DNA from 3 places in the Sporosarcina sp. USHLN248 genome. Region 1 is predicted to be linked to each of the others. Evidence: riboswitches for the same ligand, from Rfam matches in the RefSeq annotation. Region 1 holds a riboswitch; each other region holds the start of a gene.

Region 1 (4,562 bases):
AAGGGCAACTGAGGCATCCGTTTCCTCGAACATAGGCGTCATGAGCAGCTGAGGCTTGGCAACAACTGGATGTGCCTGTGTTTTAACATCAACCTCATACACCTTCTTCAGCTGATTTTCCTTTCGCAAGATGTTCACATCTCCCACTTCAAGGAAGTTGCCTTTATGGAGTAGGGCAACTCGGTCTGCATAGAGCGAAGCGACATTCAAATCATGCAGGATGGCGAAAATGGTTAAATCTTTTGATCGCTGCCATTTCTTCAGCATAGTAAGTATTTGGAACGTATGCTTAATATCCAAATGGTTGGTTGGTTCATCCAATAAAAGAACTTCGGGTTGTTGCGCTAGCGCTTTTGCCAACAAAACCCTTTGTTTTTCTCCCCCGCTTAATGTTCTGAACTGAAAACTTCTGAATTGCTCAATGCGTGTCATGTGCATAACGTCCTCGATGACTTGCTTATCTTCCGGAGATAGTCGCTTGAAGAGACCGGTCTGATGGGGATATCGCCCAAGGCTTACGATTTCTTCGACAGTGAAATCAAATGTTACTTGGCTTTCTTGGGCAAGCACAGCCACTTTCCGTGCCTTCTCTAACTTTGTTAGTTGCGACATCGGTTTCCCGTCAATCAAAATGGAGCCGGATGTGATCGGCAGTTGACCGGTAATCAATTTGAAAATTGTCGATTTACCGCTACCGTTCGGTCCTAATAGAGCGAAGAATTCCCCTTTACGGATTTCGAATTGGAGATCACGGATAATTGGCTTTTTCCCATAACCGCCTGTTAGATGTTCGACTGTGATCATCGCTGTTCCCCTCTTCCAATTCGATCTCGGATTAATAGAAATGCAAATACAGGTGCTCCGATTAGAGCGGTAATAACACCGATCGGCAACTCTTTCGGAGCGATCACTGTCCGTGCAAGCAAATCAGCCAAGACAAGAAATGCACCGCCAAGAAGCATGGACAACGGGAGGACATTCCGGTGGTTCGGTCCAGTCATGAGCCGTACTAAGTGGGGGACAACTAATCCGACGAAACCGATCGATCCAGAAACGGCGACTGCCGATCCGGTAAGGAGAGATGCACCAATCAAAATGAGTATTTTACCCCGCTTCACATTGACCCCGATATGATCTGCAGCTTCTTCGCCAAGAGCTAAAGCGTTCAGTTCCCGATAATGGGCTAGTAGGATGATTGCTCCAATCACAAGGAAGGGGATGATCAGCTGCACATGGCTCCAACCACGCATGGCTACGCTTCCGTATAGCCAATAAATGATTTGCGCCATCGCATCTCGATCTCCTAATGCAATCATTAACGAAGTAAGTGCTCCTACGAAAGCGCCGACAATAATCCCGGCAAGGATGATCGTTTCGATCGCCAAGCTTCGACTGCTTAACCTAACTAGGCCGAAGACGATAAATAATGTGAAAAATCCGCTTAGAATAGCGACGATTGGCAATGTATAGCTGCCGAGCCCCCAAATTGTATATTGAAAAAATAGAACTGTTACGGCACCTAAGGCAGAACCTGATGAGACACCGATCGTGTAGGGGTCGGCTAAAGGATTTCTGAGAAGTCCTTGGAATGCGGCACCGGCAAGCGAAAGGGAAGCACCGACAAGGAAGGCCAATAATACGCGGGGAACACGGATGTTCCAAATAATTAGCTCCTCGTTTCTCGGAACCTCTGTCAGCCAACCAAGCCCAAATGTTTTATCTGTCACGACATGAAGAATAGTCGATATCGGAAACTTTACACTGCTGACGAATATGCCAAGAAGGGTTGCACAAAGTACAACCCCGATACTTGCGATATAAAGATAGGTAATTTTATTCCCCAAAAACTTCCGGATAAATAAGTTTCGCAAGCTGCTCGACTCCTTCAATTAGGCGTGGACCTGGACGTGTAACCGTATCACTATCAACGTCAAACACTTGTCCATTTTTTACAGCATTGACTTCCTGCCATCCATCACGGGCCAATACGCCATCTGCAGGATTCTCTACATAGTAGCCATATGTTGTAATGATGACGTCCGGATTAAGGGCCACAATTTCTTCTTCGGTCAATTTCACCCAACCCTCATGTGCTTCCGCGGCGTTTACAGCATGAATGGTTTGAAGCATTTCATGCATGAATGTATTCGTTCCAGTCGTAAAGATATCCGGTTCGGGTGAAACTTCAACCCAAACTTTTTTGGGATTTGTAATCTCTTTTGCTTTTTCTTCAATTGCAGCACGGCGATCTTTCATATCTTGAATAATTTCATCTGCTTTGTCTTCCGTGCCTGTAGCAGTTGCAAGCATTTTCATCGTGTTGTAGGCATCGTCGAATGAAGTGGCGCTGCCTGTAACGACAACTTTAATGCCCGCATCTTCATATTGTTTCAGGATGTTTTCATGGTTATCAAAATGATATTTTGTAGCAAACACGACATCCGGCAAAAGTGTCATGATTAACTCGGCATCCATATCTTGTCCGCCGACTTTCTGTACTTCCAGCGCTTCTTGAGGGTAGTTGCAGTAATCGGATACGCCGATGAGACGATCCCCTACACCAAGGGCGTATAAAATTTCTGTGTTGCTCGTCTGGATCGAGATGAGCGTTTCAGGTTCTTCCTCGATGGTCACTTCACGTCCAGCATCATCGGTAAATGTGACAGGGAAAAGTGCCTCATCTTTATTTGTCTCTTGAGTTTTATCCGTTTCAGTTAATTGACCTTCTTGGCCCGATTGCTTCGCAGGGTTTGCCGATTCTGATCCGCATCCAGCCAAAATGGCCATGGATAAGACAAAGATTAGGCTGAATAGTCCCCAACGTTTCATCATGTTTTGCAAAATTATAGTCCTCCTTTTGTTGGTGAACGTCAAAAAAGCGCTTTTCCTCGGGGGAAAGCGCATGAAAATAAGAACGGCTGTCATCAAATCCAAAAGGACGGCAAAACCGATATTTCAAGCATTCCTATATCCCGAGGAAGCCGATAATCGAAATAGGCAGGTCTCCTGACTTACGGTTCAACGGATGGTCCCTCCTTCCCACGCTATTAGCGCAGTGGATAAATGGGACGTTCCTCGACGATTACAGTGACGGGTTCGTGTTGGATTCTCACCAACTTCCCTCTTAGTCTCAAACAGTTTTATAGCAACGGTTTGAAAAACCTATTTCTACTATTCTTTTTTAACGTTTTAGCTCATGCCAAGTATATAGAAGTGAGAATGGTTTGTAAACTTTATATTGATATAGTATTAATGCGAATAATGTGTTTCTTCTTTAAACGCATCATGAAAACGTAATAAACCGATTTGGAGAAAGGCGGCCGAATAAGGTTTACTTATATACGATAGGATGGGCATTCTTCAAATATGAAACTTTCACTTTGCTTATTCCGTAAAATAAAAGTAAGAAGAGGTGAATGCAATGAGATGGAGTAATTTTATTTCGATATTGGCTTTCATAGTTCTTTTAGTAATTCCGGTTACAGCAAATGCTGTTGAATTCGAAATTTCCGATGTTCAAATTGATGTCTACCTAAAAGAAAATGGACATGTGGATGTCGTTGAAAAGCATACGTATGATTTTGATGGAAAATTTAATGGGATTTCCCGTGAGATTAGCCCGAAAAAAGGATCTTCCATTGATCGTTTTGAAGCCTATGAAAACGGTAAATTATTGAAGGTTGAAAAAAAGGGGCAGCTTTATAAAGTTTATCGATCAGGGAAAAATGAAACTGTACGCTTTGAGCTGCATTATCAAATTGGAAATGGTGTAGAGAAGTATGAAGATGGAGCGCAATTTTATTGGCCATTTTTTGATAAAAGAAATGAAACGGATTACGGTAAACTGAAAATATCTGTGCATCCACCCGCGAAAGCAATGGATGTAGATTATCTTGGGTATGACGCTGCTTATGGAAAGGGCGTCCTTGAAGCAGATGGAGTTGTCGTTTTTGACTTCGGTAAAGTTCCGGACAGTACGAACGGCGATATCCGAGTCATTTATGAGCCTTCTCTATTTTCAAGTATAAATGCAGAAAAGGGAACAATCCGTGATGCGTTGAAGGCGGATAAGGAGAAAATTGAAGAAGATCGGACTGCGTTTCTAACGGCGCAGAAAAGTATGGGGAAAGTCGGTAGCTACTCAATAATAGCTTTTGTTGCCTTTTTATTCGGACTGCTTGTGTACATGGTTATGAAGAGGAAAGATAATCGAGAAATGGTGCACTCGTTAATGGAGGACGGTTTCATTCCGAAAGAAACGTTATCAATGCCGGCGACGATTTATTATACTCACCCTTCTGGGCTTGGACCTGAGGTGATGTCTGCTTCGTTATTGGATTTAATTAGAAAAGGCTATGTGAAACAAGTAACAGACGAGTCTTTTGGACTTCTACATACATCTGGTGTCAATAATCATGAAGCAGCACTAATCGATTTATTGTTTAACGAAGTTGGAGATGGTGAACAATTTACGCTTGAGGATTTGAAGACGTATACGAAAAACGAAGAAAATCATGAATCGTATAGTAATACACTTCATACTTGGAAAACTGCAATTTTAC
Region 2 (4,562 bases), on a different contig from region 1:
GAACACAATTGGGGATGCCCGAATGGTCCTGCTCGGTGAAGCAACGCATGGAACTTCTGAGTTTTACAAAGTTCGCATGGCATTATCCAAACGGCTTATTCAAGAAAAAGGGTTCACTATTATTGCGGTAGAAGGAGATTGGCCGTCCGCCCAAGCGGTCAATCGCTATGTGAAAGGTTTTGATAAAGAAGGAAAATCCGCTCAGCAATTGCTGAAACAATCCTTCAATCGCTGGCCGACTTGGATGTGGGCGAATGAAGAAGTTGCGGTGCTTGTTGAGTGGTTGAAACGTGAAAATGAAGGAAAAGCTGCAGCAAATAAAACAGGATTTTACGGAATCGATATGTATAGCCTATATGAATCAATCGATGAATTGCTTCGATTTCTAAGAGAGAATCCACAGTTTCAAGCGGATTTGGAGTTGGCGAAAAAGGCGTTCTCCTGTTTTGAGCCGTATAACCGGATGCCAGAGCATTATGCGCTGTCGACTGCCCACTTCACGGATGAGTGCATAAGTGAAGTTTCCAGTTTGCTGACAACGATCCGTAGCCATGAGGATCTTTATTTGAATGAGCAGGAGAAGGACTTGAATATGACGATGAATGCATTAGTCGCGAAAAATGCAGAATCATATTATCGGGCGATGATGCAGGACGACGCCATCTCTTGGAATATACGCGATATGCATATGATGGAGGCGATCGACGAGATTTTGAACTACCATGGCGACGATGCAAAAATCATCATTTGGGAGCACAATACTCATGTCGGCGATGCTTCGGAAACTTCGATGGCCGACCATAAAATGATTAATGTCGGGCAGCTCATCCGCGAAAAGTATGGAAGGAAGGACACATTTGCCATCGGCTTCGGAACGTATGAAGGATGCGTCATTGCTGGCGAAGGCTGGGGGGAGCCTCATCAAAAAATGAACGTTCCACCCGCCAAATTCAACTCATGGGAAGGGCAGATGCATGCAGCGAATCCTAAGGATCAAGTTATCTTGTTTACAGAGGAAAACCGTCATTTATTCAATGAATGGATTGGCCATCGCGCTATCGGAGTTGTCTATAACCCGGAGTTTGAAGCGTATGGGAACTATGTATCGTCAAGGGTTGGCAGCCGTTACGACGGGTTTATGTTCATGGATAGGACGAATGCGTTGGAGCCTTTGTAAAAAGTATTCAAACTGGATTCAGTGGAATCAAAGCTTTACGGAATCCAGTTTGAGTGTCCTTTTTTATTGGATTGTTGGTGATTTTATAAGATTGCATTTGCGATGATTTTATCTAATTTACGGATATCAACTTTTTTATTCAAATTTAATTTAAGCTTGCCTGCTTTTGTCCATAATTCAATTTCAGCATTCAAATCAATTTTTCCTGCATTTTCACTTGAATACATAATGATTGAGCTGAAAGGTATCGTATAGATTTCAACTTTTTTGCCCGAAAGTCCTTGTTTGTCCGCAATTATAAATCTTTTGTTCGTAACAACTGCAACATCACGAATTGTTTTGTATGCAACTTCGGCAACTTCACCTTCAATAAGTAATTCAGCGATGTCATCTGGAACGGGTACTTCTTCTGTGAATGTCCAAGCTGTAATAGCTGTTAAATCGGCCATTTGCAATTCTCCTTTTTTCTATTTATCATCACATATGAAAGATCAAAAGTATAGAAAAAGCTAAAAAACTTTCAAAATATCTTTTTACCTATTTACGATTAAACCACAACATGTTAGGGTAGTAGATGTACATAAGACACAATATATAGTATTGAACGATGGAATGGTACCGTTATCGGTTTAAAAAGGGAATCCGGAAATCCGGAGCTGTCCCCGCAACTGTAATCGCCGACGACCGTCTTGAAAACCACTGCAATCGTGATTGCGGGAAGGGAGACGGGAGAATGAAGCGTTAGCCAGGAGACCTGCCGTCCGTCGTCAAGCAACACTTTCTTCGGGGGTTGAGAGGTGGAAGCGAGCGGGTTTGCTGTTTTCATTTTTCATGAAAGTGTAAATGAGGGCTTCCCGAATTGTTTCCTACACAACATCTATGCGCGATGACGCTGCCGAAGAGGTGGCATCATCGCTTTTTTGCGTTTCATTTTAGGAGGGAGAATCAAAAGATGACCATTTTTACGAGAAAAACAGCAGTTGAAGAGAGACTGACAGCGCTACAGGAAGAGTTTGGGTACGATAAAATTGCATTATTAGAAAAGGCTAGCGAACGCTATAAAGAGCGTAATCCGGGACACAGTGATTCCGAGTGGACAAAAGCAATGATTTTGGAAGCACTTAGCAATATTGATGAAGTTTCTGGCTATTGGACATTCGTGGCAGCGAGGCTTTATTTGCGGGAAATGTATACACAAATAAAGCAGTTATGTGGACGCGAGCCTTATTCGGATTTTGTTGCACATGTTGAAGATCTTGTTGCAAAGGGTCTTTATGCGCCCGAACTTTTGGAGAAGTACACGCGCGAGGAGCTTTCTGCTATTGGGAAATTGATCGACCCGGAAAGGGACAAGCTATTTACATATATCGGTTTGAAAACTTTAATGGACCGCTATGCAGCAGTTGACTATAACAAGCGTCCTGTTGAATTGCCGCAGGAACGTTGGCTCGTCATTGCGATGACGCTAATGCAAAATGAAACGGACGACCGGAATGTCAAAATTGCGGAAGCTTATTGGGCGATGAGCAATTTATATATGACTGTTGCGACACCGACGCTTGCGAACGCGGGCAAGCCGCATGGCCAGTTGTCGAGCTGCTTCATCGACACGGTTGATGATTCATTGTTAGGTATTTATAACAGCAACACGGATGTTGCGAACTTATCCAAGTATGGTGGTGGCATCGGGGTTTATATGGGAAAAGTACGCTCTCGCGGAGCTGCGATTCGAGGTTTTAAAGGTGCATCGAGCGGTGTTTTACCTTGGATTAAACAATTGAACAATACGGCAGTGAGCGTTGACCAATTGGGGCAAAGACAAGGCGCAGTCGCGGTTTATTTGGATGTGTGGCATCGAGACATTTATACTTTTTTGGATTTGAAATTGAACAACGGAGATGAAAGATTGCGTGCGCATGACATCTTTACAGGCGTCTGCCTTCCTGATTTGTTTATGGAGAAGGTAAAAAGCAGGGGAGACTGGCATTTGTTTGATCCGCATGAAGTGCGCACAGTGATGGGCTATTCTCTTGAAGATTACTATGATGAAAAGCGAGGAAGCGGCTCATTCCGTGAGAAGTATGAGGAATGCGTCAATCATCCGGAATTAACAAAAGAAACCGTTCCCGCGATTGAAATCATGAAGCGTATTATGCGCAGCCAGCTTGAAACGGGTACGCCGTTCATGTTTTATCGCGATGAAGTGAACCGCATGAATCCGAATAAGCATGAAGGAATCGTCTATTCAAGTAACTTATGTTCAGAAATCCTTCAAAACATGAGCGCAACGACGTTTGAATCTGTGAAGCTTGAAGATGATGTCATCGTTACGAAATCGAAAGCGGGAGACTTTGTCGTATGCAATCTCTCCTCTATCAATCTTGGAAAAGCGGTTCCAGCAGGCGTTTTAGAAAGGCTGATTCCAATTCAAGTGCGGATGTTGGACAACGTCATCGAGCTGAATAAAATCCCGGTGCTTCAGGCACAACGGACAAACGGGAATTATCGCGGCATCGGCCTTGGAACATTCGGCTGGCATCACCTTTTGGCAATTTACAATATCCGATGGGAATCGGAAGAGGCAGTACAATTGGCGGATCAGCTTTATGAAAAGATCGCATATTTGACAATCAAATCCTCAATGGAACTTTCAAAGGAAAAAGGGGCATATCCTTTATTCGAAGGATCCGACTGGCAAACGGGAACATACTTTGAGCGGAGGGGCTATGATTCGATGCAGTGGCGTGAACTGCGAGTCGATGTCGCAACAAACGGTATGCGCAACGGCTACGTAATGGCGGTTGCCCCGAATAGTTCAACATCGGTCATTGCTGGCTCGACTGCTTCGATCGATCCGATTTTCAAGCCGTTCTATCATGAAGAAAAGAAAGATTATAGACTTCCTGTCATTGCCCCGGATTTAGATCATAATACGTACGATGTCTATCGTAGATCCGCGTATGTAGTCGATCAACGCTGGTCCATCAAGCAAAATGCAGCAAGGCAGCGACATATTGATCAGTCGATTTCATTTAATATTTATGTTCCGAATAATATCCGGGCTTCTGTGTTGCTTGACCTCCATTTACAAGCATGGGAATCAAACATGAAAACTTCTTATTACATGCGGTCGACCGCTTCGGATATAGAGGAGTGTGAATGGTGCCATTCTTAATCGCTTATGCATCTTGGAGCGGCAATACAGAGGAAGTGGCGGAAATCATCGAGGAGACGCTGTTACAAGGGGGAATAGATGTAGTAGTACATCGCATCGGTACGGTCCCTGTCCCGGATGTTCGGCAGTTTGATGCAATGATCATCGGCAGCTTTACTTGGGACCGGGGAGCGACGCCTGACGAAGTGAAAGATTTCGTCGCAGACGTTG
Region 3 (4,562 bases), on a different contig from region 1:
GGTTAGGCGATTTTGCTTTGCCAACATTTCCATTCGCAAAGGAGCTGCGTACTCCTCCAAAATTGATTGCCGAACAGATCGCTAATGCGATCAACCATCCTGCTATTCAAAGAGCAGAAGCTGTAAACGGCTACGTGAATTTATTTCTCAATCGTTCATCCATCGCCCAAAACTTGCTGGACACGATTGGAGAGCAGAAAGCTTCCTATGGTTCTTTGAATGAAGGCAACGGTGCCAATGTACCGATCGATATGTCTTCTCCTAACATTGCAAAGCCTTTTTCCATGGGGCATCTCCGATCGACTGTTATTGGCAACTCCATTGCTTTGCTGCTCGAAAAGATCGGCTATCGTCCGATTAAAATCAATCATATCGGCGACTGGGGAACTCAGTTCGGAAAACTGCTCACTGCCTACCGCAAATGGGGAAATGAAGTCGAAGTCCGCCAAGCGCCTATTAAGACACTATTGCAGCTTTACATCCGTTTCCATGAAGAAGCGGAAGAAGATCCTACCCTCAATGATGAAGGAAGAGCTGCGTTCAAAGCACTTGAAGAAGGAGACGAAGATGCACTTTCGCTTTGGGAATGGTTTAAAACGGAATCATTAAAGGAATTTCAACGCATATATGATTTGCTCGGAGTTTCTTTCGACTCAACTAACGGAGAAGCTTATTACAACGACAAAATGGAGCCTGTCGTTGAAGAGCTATCCGCTAAAGGATTGTTAGTAGAGTCCGATGGAGCATTAGTCGTGGAGCTGTCGGAAGGGATGCCGCCAAGTTTAATCAAAAAATCAGATGGCGCTACTCTCTATGCAACTCGCGATTTAGCCGCTGCATTGGAACGGAAAAAAGTGTATGATTTCACGAAAGCGATTTACGTAGTAGGAAATGAACAAAGCCTTCATTTCACCCAATTAAAGCAAGTGTTGCAAAAGATGGGCTATGACTGGGCAAATACGATTCACCATGTCTCATTCGGCTTCATATTGAAGGACGGAAAAAAGATGTCGACCCGGAAAGGAAAGATCGTTCTGTTAGAAGAAGTTCTGTCGGAAGCAATTTCGCTTGCTGAGCATACAATTGCTGAAAAAAATCCTACACTGTTCAATAAAAACGAAGTTGCACAAGCAGTTGGCGTCGGCGCAATTATTTTTAGCGATTTGAAACAGCATCGCAAGCATGACATCGAATTCAACTTAAGCAGCATGCTTCAAACCGAAGGAGAAACCGGACCTTACATTCAATATACGCATGCAAGGGCAAATTCCATTTTGCGCAAGGCTGGTATTACCGGACCGTTTACAGTTGAACAAGTGAATGACTATGAATGGGCGATTTTCAAGCTACTATATGCTTTTCCGTCTGTCGTGAAACGGGCAGCAGAAGATTTGGATCCTTCCATCGTAGCTAAATATGCAATTGACCTTTCACAATCATTCAATTCATTTTACGGAAACGTCCATATCCTTTCCGACTTGCCGTTAAAAAATTATAGAATCGCACTTGTTCAAAGCGTTGCTACTGTCCTACAGGAATCATTACGCCTTTTAGGGATGAAAGCACCAAAAGAGATGTAATTCATTATAGGGAATAGAACTTGATTTTACCCACGGTGGCGTATTAAGTTCTTTCCCAGCTGCATTTTGTCATTTGAATGCCTAATCTCCAAGCATTCAAATGATCACGCAGCAAGTCTTCCTCTCGCAGCGATATTCGGCGTGGCAATATTCGTTGTTTGAAACTTCCATTCAACCAATGCTGCTCCGGAAAACGCAAAGTCTCCTTGCATTGATTTCCACATAATCGATTCGCGCTGTCCCGATAAAAGAATGCTGGCCCACCTGAAGCTATTTGGCATTGCAAAAGATGTTTCATAAGGCTGACGGCAGATACTTCAACTTTTCGGATTATAGGGTGCTGTACGCAGGCATCATACTTCTCGTGAAATGCACCGATTTCTTTTTCATCATAAACATCTGGTAACGAAAACCCCATAACCTCCTTAATCTGTCTTAAATCAAATATAAAAAATGATCCATCCGCTTCCACTTGCCGCATAAACAAGTCAGGAATGCAGACCCCTTTCAACGGCAACTCATTCGATAGAAAGGCGAAAACATCAAGATGGAAAATGTCTATATAAAGCCGACTGAAATTACTATTCATTGCCATCATCGCCTTTTGCAATGGAGCCTCTCCAACATAATCCATATAGAGCATTGAACTGAATTCTTCCGCGGTGTGCAGTCTCATCACATTGTCTCCTCCCACTAAAAAGCGATCTGTTCCACCAATCGGGTGGAGCAGATCGCTCATATTGTTCGTAGGAAACTAAACGGAATCGGCCGAAAAAATGCCATGCCGAAAAATCCGTTCGCTCCCCCCTCTCAACCCCCGAAGAAAGTGTCGCTTCAACGATAGACGGCAGGTCTCCTGGCTTTCGCTTCATCCTTCCTCCCTGCCTTCCCGTCTTTTGACAGTGGCATTTAGGGGGAAGTCGGCGATTACAGTTGCGGGGACAGCTCCGGATTTCCGGATTCCCTATTAAACCGATTTCGGTACCGCTCTATCGTTCATATTCGTATTCTTTTACTTCATTTTACCATCAATTGACCGCAATGCAATCCTAGAACTTAAGATAGTTGGAAACGACCTACGATTTCGCGCAATTCACCTGCGATTTGTTTCATTCGATTTGTAGATTCTGCAACACGTTCAAGCTCGCTTTGCTGTGTTGCGGAAGATGCGCTCACTTGCTCTGCGGAAGCCGCAGTCTCTTCAGATACTGCAGACACACTTTGAATCGAAAGAAGTGCTTGATCTCGATGTGATAGCATTTCAGCAAGCTCTGACGAAAACTCTGCAATTGCTTCACTCATTCGCTCCGTCAATTCAGCATTGCGTGCAAAGGAAGCTTCCGTGCTTGAGACCGATTCGTTTTGACCTTCCATCAATGCTAAGTTAGAAGCAACGACTTGTACAGTTTGTTGAGATTCTTCTAAAATTTCCTGTACAGTTTTTTGAATCACTTCAGTTTCTATTCTCGACTGCTCCGCCAATTTGCGAACTTCCTCGGCAACAACCGCAAACCCTTTCCCATGCTCACCGGCACGCGCCGCTTCAATGCTTGCATTCAGCGCCAACAAATTCGTCTGTGCAGTAATATCGTGGATGGAAGCAATGACTTGATCGATTGAACTAATTTTCGATGCCAATGCATCCATTTGCTGACGAACTTTTTCATTCATTTCATTCATCGAACTATTGTGTTCACGCAAATTCTCTACTTCAGACATACCCGTTTCAGTTGAAGCAACCGTTTGATTCGAAAGCTCTTTCATATTTTCTGAAAGAGTGGATAATGCATTGATCTGCTCAGCTAAATCGGCCATTCTACGCCCAGTCTCTTCCGTATCCTCAGACTGCTTCGAAGCACCTTGTGCGATTTCGTTCGTCGCCAATGAAACCTCTTCACTGGAAGCGACAACTTCTTCAAACGCTTGATGTACCCTTGTCGTGGAATCATTCAATTCGATCGATGACTCACGAACTGCATGAATCGCCTCGTTCGTTTGGCGCAGCATATTATTATACGCAAGTGTGACAGCACCGATTTCATCATTGCCTACCTTGCTTTCATCGACATAATGTGTCATATCCCCTGCAGCCGCTTGTTCAATCGATGTTTGCAGCATTGAGAGTGGTCTCATCTGTTTGAAAATATACCAAGCCGTTACAGCCGCCATTAAAATTACCATTACAATACCAAAAATCACTGTCATGAGAAGGACATAATTAAAGGTTTCCATTATTTTCGACTTTTTAATAGATGTTTGCACTGTCCACGTTTCATCGATTCCTTCTAACATGATCGGTGCAAGAACATTAAACGCCATTTCGTCCAAGTTATCCGATTCGGCATATAACGAACCTACTTGCCCTTCGTCAAGCTTCGATTTCATTGCATCCCAGTCCAATAGACTACGCAAATCCGTGCCATTCAAATCCTCTGTTAAACTATTCGCTGTTATTTCACCATTATCCGTCAAGATAGTAGCGTAACCGCCTTCCGGTGCAATGGATGAGACTAAGTCAGTTAAGAATTCAACCGACAAATCTGTCGTCAATACACCGAAAAACTGACCATTCTTATCAATTAACGGTACTGAAATCGTCGTCATCGATATCGTCTGACCGCCTGCATCATACGAATACGGCTCAGTCAGCACAGCTCGTTTTGAGCTTTTAGGCACTTGATACCAGTCACCGTCTCCTTCCGTCTCATATCCTCTTACTGCTTCTATTGTAATTCCATCGCCATCTTTGTATAAGTAAGGAATGAAACGGTCTTCATCATCAAATAACCCTTTATCGGCATCATCGTCAATTGGAATGGAACCCTTTTCCAAAATCGCTGCCACACCCATTGCATCTTCATTCGATGCGAGATTGTTTTCTATGACATCTAAAACTTCTTCAGTTGTCAATTTTCCATCGGCTTGCAGTGTTTCAAAAATACGCTTCGTAGTATTCAAAATTTGATTCGTTTGACTAAATCT

What was found. Region 1 has a riboswitch for cobalamin ahead of WFH04_RS13745 (ABC transporter substrate-binding protein). Riboswitches for the same ligand answer to the same signal wherever they lie in the genome.
Region 2: it holds a riboswitch for cobalamin, as region 1 does, so the genes downstream of both, WFH04_RS07915 (ribonucleoside-diphosphate reductase subunit alpha) here and WFH04_RS13745 (ABC transporter substrate-binding protein) in region 1, are expected to answer to the same signal.
Region 3: it holds a riboswitch for cobalamin, as region 1 does, so the genes downstream of both, WFH04_RS07935 (hypothetical protein) here and WFH04_RS13745 (ABC transporter substrate-binding protein) in region 1, are expected to answer to the same signal.

Annotation. Positions count from the first base shown of each region.
Region 1 covers NZ_JBBCZC010000035.1:29,282-33,843, forward strand. Annotated here, with positions in the region: gene WFH04_RS13735 (ABC transporter ATP-binding protein) at 1-804, opposite strand, end outside; gene WFH04_RS13740 (FecCD family ABC transporter permease) at 801-1,871, opposite strand; gene WFH04_RS13745 (ABC transporter substrate-binding protein) at 1,834-2,829, opposite strand; cobalamin riboswitch at 2,980-3,181, opposite strand; gene WFH04_RS13750 (DUF2207 domain-containing protein) at 3,422-4,562, shown strand, end outside.
Region 2 covers NZ_JBBCZC010000015.1:26,374-30,935, reverse strand. Annotated here, with positions in the region: gene WFH04_RS07925 (erythromycin esterase family protein) at 1-1,177, shown strand, start outside; gene WFH04_RS07920 (PH domain-containing protein) at 1,261-1,626, opposite strand; cobalamin riboswitch at 1,773-1,953, shown strand; gene WFH04_RS07915 (ribonucleoside-diphosphate reductase subunit alpha) at 2,130-4,352, shown strand; gene WFH04_RS07910 (flavodoxin) at 4,337-4,562, shown strand, end outside.
Region 3 covers NZ_JBBCZC010000015.1:31,946-36,507, forward strand. Annotated here, with positions in the region: gene argS (arginine--tRNA ligase) at 1-1,580, shown strand, start outside; gene WFH04_RS07935 (hypothetical protein) at 1,624-2,256, opposite strand; cobalamin riboswitch at 2,410-2,585, opposite strand; gene WFH04_RS07940 (methyl-accepting chemotaxis protein) at 2,637-4,562, opposite strand, start outside.